Regions from separate parts of the Streptomyces sp. NPDC005070 genome, predicted to be linked through region 2. Evidence: predicted binding sites of a transcription regulator. Region 2 holds the regulator's gene; the other holds the start of a gene.
The links. Region 2 encodes HrcA, which represses chaperone genes, less so after heat shock. Its sites were predicted from a motif close to TTNGCACTCNGNNNNNCNGAGTGCNAA; they were not measured.
Positions count from the first base shown of each region.

Region 1: groES (co-chaperone GroES) is a predicted target of HrcA. The motif match lies at 2,511-2,537, and genes of this name have one in related genera.

Region 1 covers NZ_JBSFZS010000034.1:23,843-30,796, reverse strand. The annotation lists gene ACWEBX_RS14245 (ester cyclase) at 1-135, shown strand, start outside; gene groL (chaperonin GroEL) at 280-1,905, opposite strand; gene groES (co-chaperone GroES) at 2,058-2,366, opposite strand; gene ACWEBX_RS14230 (polysaccharide deacetylase family protein) at 2,720-3,472, opposite strand; gene ACWEBX_RS14225 (polysaccharide deacetylase family protein) at 3,469-4,476, opposite strand; gene ACWEBX_RS14220 (THUMP-like domain-containing protein) at 4,568-5,767, shown strand; gene ACWEBX_RS14215 (cell wall-binding repeat-containing protein) at 5,745-6,954, opposite strand, start outside.
Region 2 covers NZ_JBSFZS010000002.1:75,674-82,627, forward strand. The annotation lists gene ACWEBX_RS01125 (SpoIIE family protein phosphatase) at 1-1,000, shown strand, start outside; gene hemW (radical SAM family heme chaperone HemW) at 1,057-2,295, shown strand; gene ACWEBX_RS01135 (DUF3097 domain-containing protein) at 2,409-3,215, opposite strand; gene ACWEBX_RS01140 (MBL fold metallo-hydrolase) at 3,247-3,969, opposite strand; gene hrcA (heat-inducible transcriptional repressor HrcA) at 4,155-5,171, shown strand; gene dnaJ (molecular chaperone DnaJ) at 5,172-6,308, shown strand; gene ACWEBX_RS01155 (nitronate monooxygenase) at 6,418-6,954, shown strand, end outside.

The DNA of each region.
Region 1 (6,954 bases), on a different contig from region 2:
TCCGGGAAGAAGGTCTCGATGACCGGCACGACCGTCTTCCGGTGTGCGGAGGACGGAAAGATGGCCGAGGGCTGGTGGCAGTACGACCGGCTGGGTCTGATGGCCGGGATCGGGGCGTTGGACGCGATGGGCTGACGGGTCGGCGCGCGAACGCGGTGGGCGGTCCGGGGCAGCGCCCACCGCGGTACCAACGCCGGAGGTCCCCGTTCCTTGTCGGAACAGGGACCTCTTCACGTCGTCACGCCTCGGTGGGCGTGTCCGCGCTCATGACGTCAGGCGTCAGTGGGAGTGCCCGTGGCCACCGTGACCGGCGTCGCCCTCGTCCTCGGCCGGCTTCTCGACGACCAGGGTCTCGGTCGTGAGGAGCAGCGAGGCGATGGAGGCGGCGTTCTCCAGGGCGGAGCGGGTGACCTTGACCGGGTCGATGACGCCGGCCTTGACCAGGTCGCCGTACTCGCCGGTGGCGGCGTTGAAGCCCTGGCCCTTGTCGAGCTCGGCGACCTTCGAGGTGATGACGTAACCCTCGAGGCCGGAGTTCTCGGCGATCCAGCGCAGCGGCTCGACGGCGGCGCGGCGGACCACCGCGACACCCGTGGCCTCGTCGCCGGTCTTGTCGAGGTTGCCCTCGAGGATCTTCACGGCGTGGACGAGCGCGGAGCCACCACCGGAGACGATGCCCTCCTCGACCGCGGCGCGGGTCGCGGAGATGGCGTCCTCCAGACGGTGCTTCTTCTCCTTCAGCTCCACCTCGGTGGCGGCGCCGACCTTGATCACGCACACGCCGCCGGCCAGCTTCGCGAGACGCTCCTGGAGCTTCTCGCGGTCCCAGTCGGAGTCGGTGTTCTCGATCTCGGCCTTGATCTGGTTCACGCGGCCGACGACCTCGTCGGAGCTGCCGGCGCCGTCGACGATGACGGTGTCGTCCTTGGTGATGGTCACGCGGCGGGCGCTGCCCAGCACGTCCAGACCGATCTGGTCGAGCTTGAGGCCGACCTCCTCGGCGATGACCTGACCACCGGTGAGGGTGGCGATGTCGCCGAGCATGGCCTTGCGGCGGTCACCGAAGCCGGGGGCCTTCACGGCGACGGCGTTGAACGTGCCGCGGATCTTGTTCACGACCAGGGTCGACAGGGCCTCGCCCTCGACGTCCTCGGCGATGATCAGCAGCGGCTTGGAGGCGTTCGACTGGATGACCTTCTCCAGCAGCGGCAGCAGGTCCTGGATGGAGCTGATCTTGCCCTGGTGGATGAGGATGTACGGGTCGTCGAGGACGGCCTCCATACGCTCCTGGTCGGACACCATGTACGGGGACAGGTAGCCCTTGTCGAAGGCCATGCCCTCGGTGAAGTCGAGCTCCAGACCGAAGGTGTTGGACTCCTCGACGGTGATGACACCGTCCTTGCCGACCTTGTCCATCGCCTCGGCGATGAGCTCGCCGACCTGGCTGTCCTGGGCGGAGAGCCCGGCCACGGCGGCGATGTCGGACTTGTCGTCGATCGGGCGGGCCGTCGCGAGGAGTTCCTCGGAGACGGCCTTGACCGCGGCGTCGATGCCCTTCTTCAGGAGGGCGGGCGACGCGCCGGCGGCGACGTTGCGCAGGCCCTCGCGCACGAGCGCCTGGGCGAGCACGGTGGCGGTGGTCGTACCGTCACCCGCGATGTCGTTGGTCTTGGTCGCCACCTCCTTCACCAGCTGGGCACCGAGGTTCTCGAACGGGTCGTCGAGCTCGACCTCGCGCGCGATGGTCACACCGTCGTTGGTGATGGTGGGAGCGCCGAACTTCTTGTCGATGACGACGTTGCGGCCCTTGGGGCCGATCGTCACCTTCACCGTGTCGGCAAGCTTGTTGACGCCGCGCTCAAGGGCGCGACGGGCGTCTTCGTCGAACTTCAGGATCTTCGCCATGGAAGCGGTTCAGCCCTCTCGGAAAATGTGGAGAACGAACCGCGCCCCCGGCGCCCGGCTCGAAATGATCGCGGGTGCCAGGGGCGTGGTTCACTGCAATGCTTGGTGCGGGGTTGCCCGGGGACGAACCCCGAACTCCCTTACCGGGTGAATTACTTCTCGATGATCGCGAGCACGTCGCGAGCCGAGAGGACGAGGTACTCCTCGCCGTTGTACTTCACCTCGGTGCCGCCGTACTTGCTGTAGAGAACGATGTCGCCGACGGCGACGTCGAGCTCGACACGCTTGCCGTCCTCGATGCGGCCCGGGCCCACGGCCAGGACGACGCCCTCCTGGGGCTTCTCCTTGGCGGTGTCCGGGATGACCAGGCCGGAAGCCGTGGTCTGCTCGGCGTCGAGCGGCTGGACCACAATGCGGTCCTCGAGCGGCTTGATGGCAACCTTGGAGCTGGTGGTCGTCACGATCCGACCTCCCCCTTCGGAGATCTCACGGGGTTAACTGTCTGAGGTGGCGACCAGGTGGATCCGTCGTCGCGGGTGCCGGACCTGCCCGTCGCTATTGGCACTCTCCAGGGGGGAGTGCCAGACCTGAGACTATGACTGTGATTAGCACTCGGTCAAGCGGAGTGCCAAAGGCGTCCGGCGTGGCGTGGGCCGGAAGGTGCAGGAACGCACCGAACGGGCGCACTCCGGAAGGGGCTCTCCGGCGAGAGCCCCTCGAAGCCGGTCCGCCACCCCGCGCTCCCGAAGGCCGTTCCCCGACCGGCGCTCCCAAGGCCGTTCCCCGCCCGGCGCCCCCAGGTCGCGAACACGGCCTAGAGGTAGTTCTCCAGCCGCGCCACGGTGAAGCCCTCGCGCTGGATCCTCCGGAGCAACCGGAGCGTGGCGTCCGTGAGACCGGGTTCGCCGGGGCCCGAGAGGATGTCGCCCGGCCGGAGCCGGTGCGCGTCGGCCGCCCTGCCGAGGACGATCGCGGCGACCCCGCAGTCGGCGGCGGCGCGCAGGGTGGTGTCGTCGTACCTGCCGTACGGGGGCCGCAGCAGCCGGGGCCGGACGCCGAAGCGCCGCGCGAGCTTGTCCTGTTGCCCGCAGATCTCGGCACGCTGGCCGGCGTAGGGCAGACCGCGCAGGGTGGCGTGGTCGACGGTGTGGTTCTGGAGGCTCGCGCCGACCGAGCGCAGCCGGGCGAGGCGTCCGTACCCGGGGCCGGCGACCCGGTCCGTGAGGAACATGCTGACCGGCAGGCGCAGTTCGCGGACCATGTCGGCGAACCGCGGGTCGCGCTCGGCCCCGTCGTCGTACGTCAGGAAGACCACCTTGTCGCGGGTGCGCACCTGGTTCACGACGGGCGGCAGCCCCGTGTCCGCGGTGCGCGCCGTGGTCCTGACGGTCACGTCCGGCGCCGGCGCGAGCGGGCTGGCCAGGCCCCAGCGGCGGTAGGCCGACTCCGTCGGGTGGACCCGCTGGGCGGCCTTCTTGCCGAGCCGTTCGATGGGGTCGACGGACTGCGCGCAGCCGCTGAGCAGTGCCGCCACGAGCAGCCCGGCGGCCGGCACCCGCAGCCTCACAGGTAGTCCTCCAGGCGTGCGACCGCGTACCCCTTGGCGGTGACCGTCCTCAGGAAGCGGCGGACCATGTCGGTCATGGTGCCCTTCCATGCCTCGCGGCCCTGGAAGTGGGTGAGAACGATGTCGCCGGGGTGCAGGTCCTGGCCCTCCTCGCGGTACTCCCAGTGGTCGGCGAAGACCTCCTCGTTCCAGATGGGCGCGTACCTGATGCCGCAGGACCTGGCGGCGCGCAGGGTGTCCTGGTCGTAGTTGCCGTACGGCGGGCGGAAGACGGTCGGGCGCCTGCCGAACTGCTTCTCCATCACGTCCTGCATGCCGCAGATCTCGCGCTTCTGCCGTGCGTAGGAGAGTGCGGGCAGGTAGGGGTGGTGCAGCGTGTGGTTGTTGAGCGTGATGCCGCGGTCGCGCATCCTCCGGAAGTAGCCGTAGTCGTCCTTGACGAGGAAGTCGCTGAGGAAGGCGGTGTACGGGATCTTCAGGTCGCTCATCATCCGCAGGAACGCGGGGTCCTTCTCGGCGCCGTCGTCGACGGTGAGGAAGACGACCTTGTCCTTGGTGGGGACGGTGGTGAAGACCGGCGGCAGCCCGAGTTCCTTCTGGTCGTCCACCTCGAACCCCTCGCGGGCCTCGATGACCGGCTTCCTGGCGGGCGGTGCCGGAGGCGTCAGGGGCACCGTCGCCACGCCCCAGCGCCTGGCGACGGCGGCGCGCCGGGTCTGTGCCGCCCGAAGCCGGGAGGCGTATGCGGCGAGGGCGCCCGCGGGGCCTTCCGGGAGCGCGACCCGTGGCGCGTGGGCCGGTTCGGCGGCTCCGCCTCCACCCGCGGCTCCACCCGCGCCTCCGGCCCCGGCCCGGGAAGCCGAGACGGCACCGGCCCCGGAAGCCGAGGCTGCGCCGGTCCCGGCGCAGCCGGAGGCGAGGAGGGCGAGGGCGAGCACGCCGACTCCCCAGCGCGCACCAGCCCCGTTTGCGCCGGTTTTATCATTTTGTCGTACGGGTCGCATGGAGCCGGATCCTCCCAGCTCACCACCCCCACCAGGGCCCCGACACCGCCGCGGGAAGCACACCGTCCACCGGCTGGCCCACAATGGCCGGGTGAACGACGTCTCCTTCGCCCCTCTCCTCACCGCCGAGGGCCGCGCCCTGCTCGACGAGGTCCGCGCCACGGAACCGGCACAGGAACTGGCCGTCGCCACCCGGCTGCGCCGCGAGCACCCCGCCGAACTGGTCTCGGCGGCCCTCGGCCAGGCACGGCTGCGGCAGCGGGCGGTGGCGAAGTTCGGGGCCGAGGACGCCGGACGGATGTTCTTCACCCCGAACGGGGTCGAGCAGTCCACCCGGACGAGCGTGGCCGTGCACCGCGCCGAGCGGCTGCGCGCGCTGGGGGTCCGCTCCGTCGCCGACCTGTGCTGCGGCATCGGCGGCGACGCCATCGCGCTGGCCCGCGCCGGAATCCGCGTACTGGCCGTCGACCGCGATCCCCTGACGGCCGCCGCCGCCCGCGCGAACGCCGACGCGCTGGGGCTCGCGGACCTGATCGAGGTGCGCGAGAGCGACGTCACCGAGGTGGACACCGCGTCCTACGACGCCGTCTTCGTGGACCCGGCGCGCCGGGGCGGCCGGGGCCGGATCTTCGACCCGGAGGCGTACTCGCCGCCGCTGTCCTGGGCGGTCGGAACGGCCCTGCGCGCACGGGTCGCCGCGCTGAAGATCGCCCCCGGCATCCCGCACGAGGCAGTCCCCGCCGAGGCGGAGGCCGAGTGGATCTCGGACGGCGGGGACGTGAAGGAAGCGGTGCTCTGGTTCGGCACGGAGCCCGGCCTGGTGCGGGCCACCCTGCTGCCGGGCCCACGCGAACTGCGCGGCCGCGGCCTGCCGGATCCGGAGGTCAGGGCGGTCGGGCGCTATCTGTACGAGCCGGACGGCGCCGTCATCCGCGCGCATCTCGTCGCCGAGGTGGCCGAGGAACTGGACGGCGGGCTGATCGACGGGACGATCGCCTACGTCACGGCGGACACCCTGCGTCCGACGCCGTACGCCTCCGCGTACGAGATCACCGACCGGCTCCCCTTCAACGTCAAGAAGTTGAAGGCGCTGCTGCGGGAGCGGGAGGTCGGTGTGCTGACCGTGAAGAAGCGCGGTTCGGCCGTCGAGCCGGAGGAACTGCGGCGCAAGGCCCTGCCCAAGGCACACGGTCGCGCCTCCGCGACCGTGTTCCTGACCCGGGTGGCGGGCGCCCCGACCATGCTGGTGGGGGCGCCCGCCAAGCCGCCTACTGCTGGTGGCGGGTGCTGAGCGGACCGAGGTCCGGGCCGGTGACGGGCCGCGGCGCCGTACCCGTCCGCACCGCCGAGGCACCCGCGGCAGGCCCGGCGGCCGACGAACTCGCCATCGGCGCAACGCCGTTGTAGTAGGGCGCGTACGTCCACTGGCTGCTGCTCGCGCTGATCGCCGTGCCGGCGGAGGTCAGCGCGGCCGTCGACACCGAGCCGGTGCCGCCGAAGGCGCCGATGCCGTTGATGTTCGCGGCACCCTTGAGCAGGTAGGACTTGGTGTCGGCGGTGAGGGTGGCGGCGTCCGTCCACAGCAGCGGGCCGAAGACGTTCATCGCCGCCGCGGCCGAGGTGCCCCCGCGCCAGCTGTCGGTGGAGGCCAGGGACACGCTGCCCGGCGCGCTCCACCAGAACCGCGCGAGAGCGGCCGCGGTGCCGGCGTTGGTGCTCGCCGTGATCGGGTAGTACGTGAAGGTCGACGGCCAGTGCGAGAACGGCGTGTGCGTGAGCGCGTACTTCGCCGAGGCGCCGACCGTGATCATGGAGGTGTCGCGCGGGTCGAGGCTGTTGAGGTACGACTTCACGGACGAGGTCAGCGTGTTGCCGTCGTTGAGCACGACGACCGCCTTGCCGCTCGTCCCCTCCGCGCCCGCGGCCGACGCGGCGGCGAGGGCCGAGTGGTAGTCGGTGCCGGTCGCGATGAAGACGTACGTCGGCGCGCTGGTGATCGACTTGGCGACGGCGACCGAGGTCGAGTAGCGGGAGGTGCCCGCCAGCCGCTTCGGGACGAAACCGAGCGCGGTGACCTTCGTCGAGACGGCGCTGCTCAGGATCGACGTGCCGCCGACGAGATAGACGCTCGCGCCCGGCTTGAGGGTCCGCTTGAGCTCTTTCTGCACGGACGTCGAGATCGAGGTGCCCGGGGTCAGCAGGACCGGCCCGTGCTTCTTGCCCGCGAGGGCGGGGGCGGTCAGCGCGTACGACTGGCTGTCCTGGGAGACCAGCACGGCGGACGAGGCGTTCATCAGTCCCGGCTCGCTCGTGCCGACCGTGTTCCAGGTCCAGCGGGACGCGGCGATGTTGCTGCCGTAGACGTCGGCGCCCCAGACCCGGGCGGCGGTGTTCTTGCGCATCGGCTGCCAGGCGGGCGAACGGCCGCCGTACGGGAACGGGCTGCCCACGGTCACGGAGTCGGCGGTGACCGTCAGG
Region 2 (6,954 bases):
GCCCTGGCCCGGCGGGGCGCTGGGCGCCCGCGGGGCGAGCGGGGCGGCGCTCGCGTACCGGCTGATCGCGGGCGGCCGGCCGCTGGGCACACTCGTCATCGGGCGGGCCGGACCGCCCGCCTTCCCCGACGAGGTCACCGGGCTCGTCGAGGACCTCAGCCGCCGTATCGCCCTGGCCATCGGCGCGGCCCGCCAGTACGCGCGCCAGGCCACCATCAGCCGGGTGCTGCAGCGCGGGCTGCTGCCGGGCGCGGTCGCCGAGATCCCCGGGGTGCGCAGCGCCCTCGTCTACGAACCGCTCGACAAGGGCGGGCCGAGCGGTGACTTCTACGACGTGTTCCCGGCGGGCGACGGGCGCTGGTGCTTCGCGGTCGGCGATGTCCAGGGCAAGGGGCCCGAGGCCGCCGTCGTGATCGGCCTGGCCCGGCCCTGGCTGCGGCTCCTCGCCCGCGAGGGCTACGACGTCGCGGACGTCCTCGACCGTCTCAACCAGCTCCTCCTCGACGACGCGACGGAGGCGGCGGACGCGGCGGCCCGCGCGCTCGTGGCCGCGGGCGGACCCGGGCTCGGCACCGACCTCGGCCCGCAGACGCGCTTCCTGTCGATGCTCTACGGCGAGCTGGTCCCCTTCGAGGGCGGAGTGCGCTGCACCCTGGCCTCGGCGGGGCATCCGCTGCCGCTGCTGCTGGGTCCCGACGGCGACGTACGGGAGATGGCCCGGCCACAGACCCTGCTCGGCGTCTTCGAGGACCCCGAGTACACCGCGGAGTCCTTCGAGCTGTACCCCGGAGACACGCTCCTGTGCGTCACCGACGGAGTGACGGAGCGGCGCGACGGGTCCCGACAGTTCGACGACGAGGACGGTCTCGCGCACGCCCTCGCGGGCTGCGCGGGCCTGAACGCCGAGATGATCGCGGAACGGATCCGCGCCCTGGTCCACGCCTTCGGCCCCCGCCCGCCCGAGGACGACATGGCCCTGCTGGTATTGCAGGCCGAGTAGCGGGGTCCGCAGCGCACCGGACACGTCCACCCCGGGCGTGCTGGACAATGGAACGCATGCCTTCCGCACTTCCCGACGGTGAGCCCGTCCCCGACGACGGGGCGCTGCCCGCGCACGCCCTGGCCGGGGCCGCCGAGCGGCCCCTCGGGTTCTACCTCCACGTTCCGTACTGCGCGACCCGCTGCGGCTACTGCGACTTCAACACCTACACGGCGACCGAGCTGCGGGGCACCGGCGGTGTGCTCGCCTCCCGCGACAACTACGCGGACACCCTGACCGACGAGATCCGGCTCGCCCGCAAGGTCCTCGGCGACGACCCCCGCCCGGTCCGCACGGTCTTCGTCGGAGGCGGTACGCCCACGCTGCTGGCTGCCGACGACCTCGTACGGATGCTGGGCACGATCAGGGACGAGTTCGGCCTCGCGGACGACGCCGAGGTCACGACGGAGGCGAACCCCGAGTCGGTGGATCCCGAGTACCTCGCGACCCTGCGCGCCGGGGGCTTCAACCGGATCTCCTTCGGCATGCAGAGCGCCCGGCAGCACGTCCTGAAGGTGCTCGACCGCACCCACACCCCGGGCCGTCCCGAGGCCTGTGTCGCCGAGGCCCGCGCGGCCGGCTTCGCACATGTGAACCTGGACCTGATCTACGGCACGCCGGGAGAGTCGGACGACGACTGGCGGGCGTCGCTCGAAGCGGCCCTCGGCGCGGGACCCGACCACGTCTCCGCGTACGCGCTGATCGTCGAGGAGGGCACGCAGCTCGCGCGCCGCATCCGCCGCGGCGAGGTCCCCATGACGGACGACGACGTGCACGCGGACCGCTATCTCATCGCGGACGAGGTGATGTCGGCGGCGGGCTTCGAGTGGTACGAGGTGTCGAACTGGGCCACCGCCGGCTCGCCGGACAGCCGCTGTCTGCACAACGAGCTGTACTGGCGGGGCGCCGACTGGTGGGGTGCGGGTCCCGGCGCGCACAGCCACGTCGGCGGTGTTCGCTGGTGGAACGTGAAGCATCCGGGTGCGTACGCGGCGGCTCTGGCCGAGGGCCGCTCCCCGGGGGCCGGCCGTGAACTCCTCTCCGGCGAGGACCGCAGGGTCGAGCGGATCCTCCTCGAACTGCGGCTGCGCGAGGGCTGCCCGCTCAGCCTGCTCCGCCCCGACGGCCTCGCGGCCTCCCGCCGCGCGCTGTCCGAAGGCCTCCTCGAAGCCGGCCCGTACGACGCGGGCCGCGCCGTCCTCACCCTCCGGGGCCGCCTCCTCGCGGACGCCGTGGTCCGCGACCTGGTGGACTGAACAGCGGGGATCCTGATCCGGAGGTCATCCGAAGGACATCCGAAAGACACCGCTGCCGGACCTGGGTCACCGCCGCCGGACCCGGTCACCGGCGGCCACCGGCCGCCGGTCCGTCACTCCGGTGCCGTGACGAAGTCGATCAGTTCCTCCACCCGGCCCAGCAGGGCCGGTTCCAGGTCCTTGTAGGAGTGGACCCGGGACAGGATGTGCTGCCAGGCCGCGCCGGTGTTCTCCGGCCAGCCCAGGGCCCGGCACACGCCCGTCTTCCAGTCCTGGCCGTGCGGGACCCGGGGCCAGGACGGGATGCCGACGGAGGACGGCTTCACGGCCTCCCAGACGTCGATGTAGGGGTGGCCGAGCACCAGGGCGTGCTCGCTCGTGACCGCCTCCGCGATCCGGGACTCCTTCGAACCCGGGACCAGGTGGTCCACGAGGACGCCGAGCCGGGCGTCCGGGCCCGGGGAGAACGCGTCGACGACCGCCGGGAGGTCGTCGACGCCCTCCAGGTACTCCACGACCACGCCCTCGACGCGTAGATCGTCGCCCCAGACCCGCTCGACCAGTTCGGCGTCGTGACGGCCCTCGACGTAGATGCGCCCGGCGCGTGCGACCCGGGCGCGGGCGCCGGGGACCGCCACCGAGCCGGACGCCGTGCGGCTCGGGCGCACCGGCGCGGAGGCCGCCGGGCGGACCAGGGTCACCACCCTGCCCTCCAGCAGGAAGCCACGCGGGTCCAGCGGGAACACCCGGTGCTTGCCGAAGCGGTCCTCCAGGGTCACCGTGCCCGCCTCGCAGCGGATCACCGCGCCGCAGAAGCCTGTGCCGGGCTCCTCGACGACCAGACCCGGGTCCGCCGGGACCTCGAGCACGGGCTGGGACTTCTTCCACGGCGGGGTCAGGTCCGGAGAGTACTGGCGCATTCGGATGACGATAGGAGAAGCTCGGCGACGCTCACCGCGACACGCCGAAACGCCCGGCCAGGGCGTCCCGTTGGGACCGTACGAACGCGGCGTCCACCACCGCCCCGTGCCCGGGGACGTACAGCGCCTCCTCGCCGCCCAGCGCGAGCAGCCGGTCGAGAGCCGCCGGCCAGCGCGACGGTACGGTGTCGGGGCCCGCCTGCGGCTCGCCCGACTCCTCGACGAGGTCGCCGCAGAACACCACCGGCGGGTCGCCCGGCACGACGGCCACGAGGTCGTGGGCGGTGTGGCCCTCGCCCGTCCGGACCAGCCGGACCCCGATGCCGCCGAGATCCAGGTCCCAGGTGCTCCGGACGAAGCGGTGGGGCCGTACGAGGGTGTCGGCCGCCTCCTCCGCCGCCCGCGGGTCGAGACCGTTGCGCACCGCGTCCGCGCACAGCTCCTCGCGGCCGCGCCCGTACACCTCCGACGAGCCGCCGGCGGCGAAGACCTCCACGCCCGCGAAGGCGGCCGCGCCGAAAACGTGGTCGAAATGCGGGTGGGTGAGCGCGATATGGGTCACACGCGCGCCGGTCAGAACCCGCGCGTCGGCGCGTAGCGCGGCGCCCTCCGCGAGGCTCGACCCGGCGTCGATCATCAGTGCCGCCCCCTCGCCGACGACGAGCCCCGCCGTGCAGTCCCAGTCCGGAAGCCGCCGTCGCCCCACCCGGGGTGCCACCCTTTCCCACCCGAGCTCTTCCCAAGTCAGCCTCATGCGGCGACGCTAACGGTGACCGGGTGCCGTGCACGACATCGCAGGACCGCCCTTGCCCGGGGCATGCCTCACCGCCGTACACTGGGCCGGGGAACGTTGGCACTCGCGTGCGCTGAGTGCCAGGCGAATGCCACGAAGGCCACGAAGGCCACGAAGACCACCGAGTCGACTTCTGGAGGTGCGCGATGCTCAGTGAACGCAGGCTCGAGGTGCTGCGCGCCATCGTCCAGGACTACGTGGGCACCGAGGAGCCGGTCGGTTCCAAGGCGCTCACCGAGCGGCACCGTCTCGGCGTCTCGCCGGCGACCGTCCGCAACGACATGGCGGTCCTGGAGGACGAGGGGTACATCGCCCAGCCGCACACCAGTGCCGGGCGCATCCCCACGGACAAGGGGTACCGCCTCTTCGTCGACAAGCTCGCGGGCGTCAAGCCGATGACCGCGCCCGAGCGCCGCGCCATCCAGAACTTCCTGGACGGCGCCGTCGACCTGGACGACGTCGTCGGCCGGACCGTGCGGCTGCTCGCGCAGCTCACCCGGCAGGTGGCCGTCGTGCAGTACCCCTCGCTGACCCGTTCGACCGTGCGCCATGTGGAGCTGCTGTCGCTGGCTCCCGCGCGGGTGATGCTCGTGCTGATCACGGACACCGGCCGGGTCGAGCAGCGCATGATCAACTGCCCGGCGCCGTTCGGTGAGACGTCGCTGGCGGACCTGCGGGCCCGGCTCAACAGCCGGGTCGCGGGGCGTCCCTTCGCGGACGTCCCGCAGCTCGTCCAGGACCTCCCGGAAGCCTTCGAGGCGGAGGACCGGGGTACGGTCTCGACGGTGCTCTCCACCCTGCTGGAGACACTCGTCGAGGAGACCGAGGAGCGCCTGATGATCGGCGGTACCGCCAATCTCACGCGATTCGGACATGACTTCCCTCTCACCATCCGGCCGGTGCTCGAAGCGCTTGAGGAGCAGGTCGTGCTCCTCAAGTTGCTTGGAGAGGCCGGGGATTCGAGCATGACCGTGCGAATCGGGCACGAGAACGCGTATGAGGGACTCAACTCCACGTCCGTGGTCTCCGTCGGCTACGGTTCGGGCGGCGAGGCAGTAGCCAAACTCGGCGTGGTCGGCCCGACCCGCATGGATTACCCGGGAACGATGGGAGCGGTACGAGCGGTGGCACGGTACGTCGGACAGATCCTGGCGGAGTCTTAAGTGGCCACGGACTACTACGCCGTACTCGGCGTGCGCCGCGACGCGTCCCAGGACGAGATCAAGAAGGCGTTCCGGAGGCTCGCTCGCGAGCTGCACCCGGACGTCAATCCCGATCCGAAGACGCAGGAGCGGTTCAAAGAGATCAACGCCGCGTACGAGGTGTTGTCGGACCCGCAGAAGAAGCAGGTCTACGACCTCGGCGGCGACCCGCTGTCCCAGCAGGGCGGCGGTGGCGCCGGTGGCTTCGGCCAGGGCGGCTTCGGGAACTTCTCGGACATCATGGACGCGTTCTTCGGCACGGCGTCGCAGCGCGGACCGCGCTCGCGCACCCGCCGGGGCCAGGACGCCATGATCCGTCTGGAGATCGAGCTCGACGAGGCGGCCTTCGGCACCACGAAGGACATCCAGGTCGACACGGCCGTCGTCTGCGGCACCTGCAACGGCGAGGGCGCCGCGCCCGGCACCGCCGCGCAGACCTGTGACATGTGCCGCGGCCGCGGCGAGGTGTCCCAGGTGACGCGGTCCTTCCTGGGCCAGGTCATGACCTCGCGGCCGTGTCCGCAGTGCCAGGGTTTCGGCACCGTCGTCCCGACCCCGTGCCACGAGTGCGCGGGCGACGGCCGGGTCCGCTCCCGTCGCACCCTCACGGTCAAGATCCCGGCCGGTGTGGACAACGGCACCCGCATCCAGCTCGCGGGCGAGGGCGAGGTCGGCCCCGGCGGCGGCCCCGCCGGCGACCTGTACGTGGAGATCCACGAACTGCCGCACTCGACCTTCCAGCGGCGCGGCGACGACCTGCACTGCACGGTCACCATCCCGATGACCGCGGCGGCCCTCGGCACCAAGGTGCCGCTGGAGACGCTCGACGGCATGGAGGAGGTCGACATCCGTCCGGGCACGCAGTCCGGCCAGTCGATCCCGCTGCACGGCCGGGGCGTCACGCACCTGCGCGGCGGCGGCCGCGGCGACCTCATCGTGCACGTCGAGGTCATGACGCCGACCAAGCTCGACCCGGAGCAGGAGCGGGTGCTGCGCGAGCTGGCATTGATGCGCGGCGAGGAGCGGCCCACCGGTCAGTTCCAGCCCGGACAGCAGGGGCTCTTCTCCCGGCTGAAGGACGCCTTCAACGGCCGCTGATCCAGGCGGGGCACGGGGCCCGAAGCGCCCCGTGCCCTCCACGTCGGAGGCCGTATCCGGCCGGACGACCGGATTCGGACTTGTCCGGGGGACGTGACAACATGCCGTCATGTCCTCCGCGCTGACCGATCTCTTCCCTCACCCGATCGTGCAGGCCCCCATGGCGGGCGGAGTCTCCGTCCCGCAGCTCGCGGCCGCCGTGTCCGAGGCCGGCGGGCTCGGCTTCCTCGCGGCGGGGTACAAGACCGCCGACGGCATGTACCAGGAGATCAAGCAACTGCGCGGGCTGACCGGCCACCCCTTCGGCGTCAACCTGTTCCTCCCGCAGCCCGAGCACGCGGACGCCGCCGCCGTCGAGGTGTACGCGCACCAGCTCGCCGGCGAGGCCGCCTGGTACGAGACCGAGCTCGGGGACCCGGACAGCGGCCGCGACGACGGCTACGACGCCAAACTCGCCGTCCTCCTCGACAAGCCGGTGGCGGCGGTCTCCTTCCACTTCGGCATCCCGAAGCCGGAGGTGCTCGCGTCGCTGCGGCGCGCCGGCACCCTCACCCTGGTCACCGCCACCACGGCCGAGGAAGCCGTCGGTGTGGAGCGGGCCGGCGCCGACGCGGTCGTCGTGCAGGGCATCGAGGCCGGCGGACAC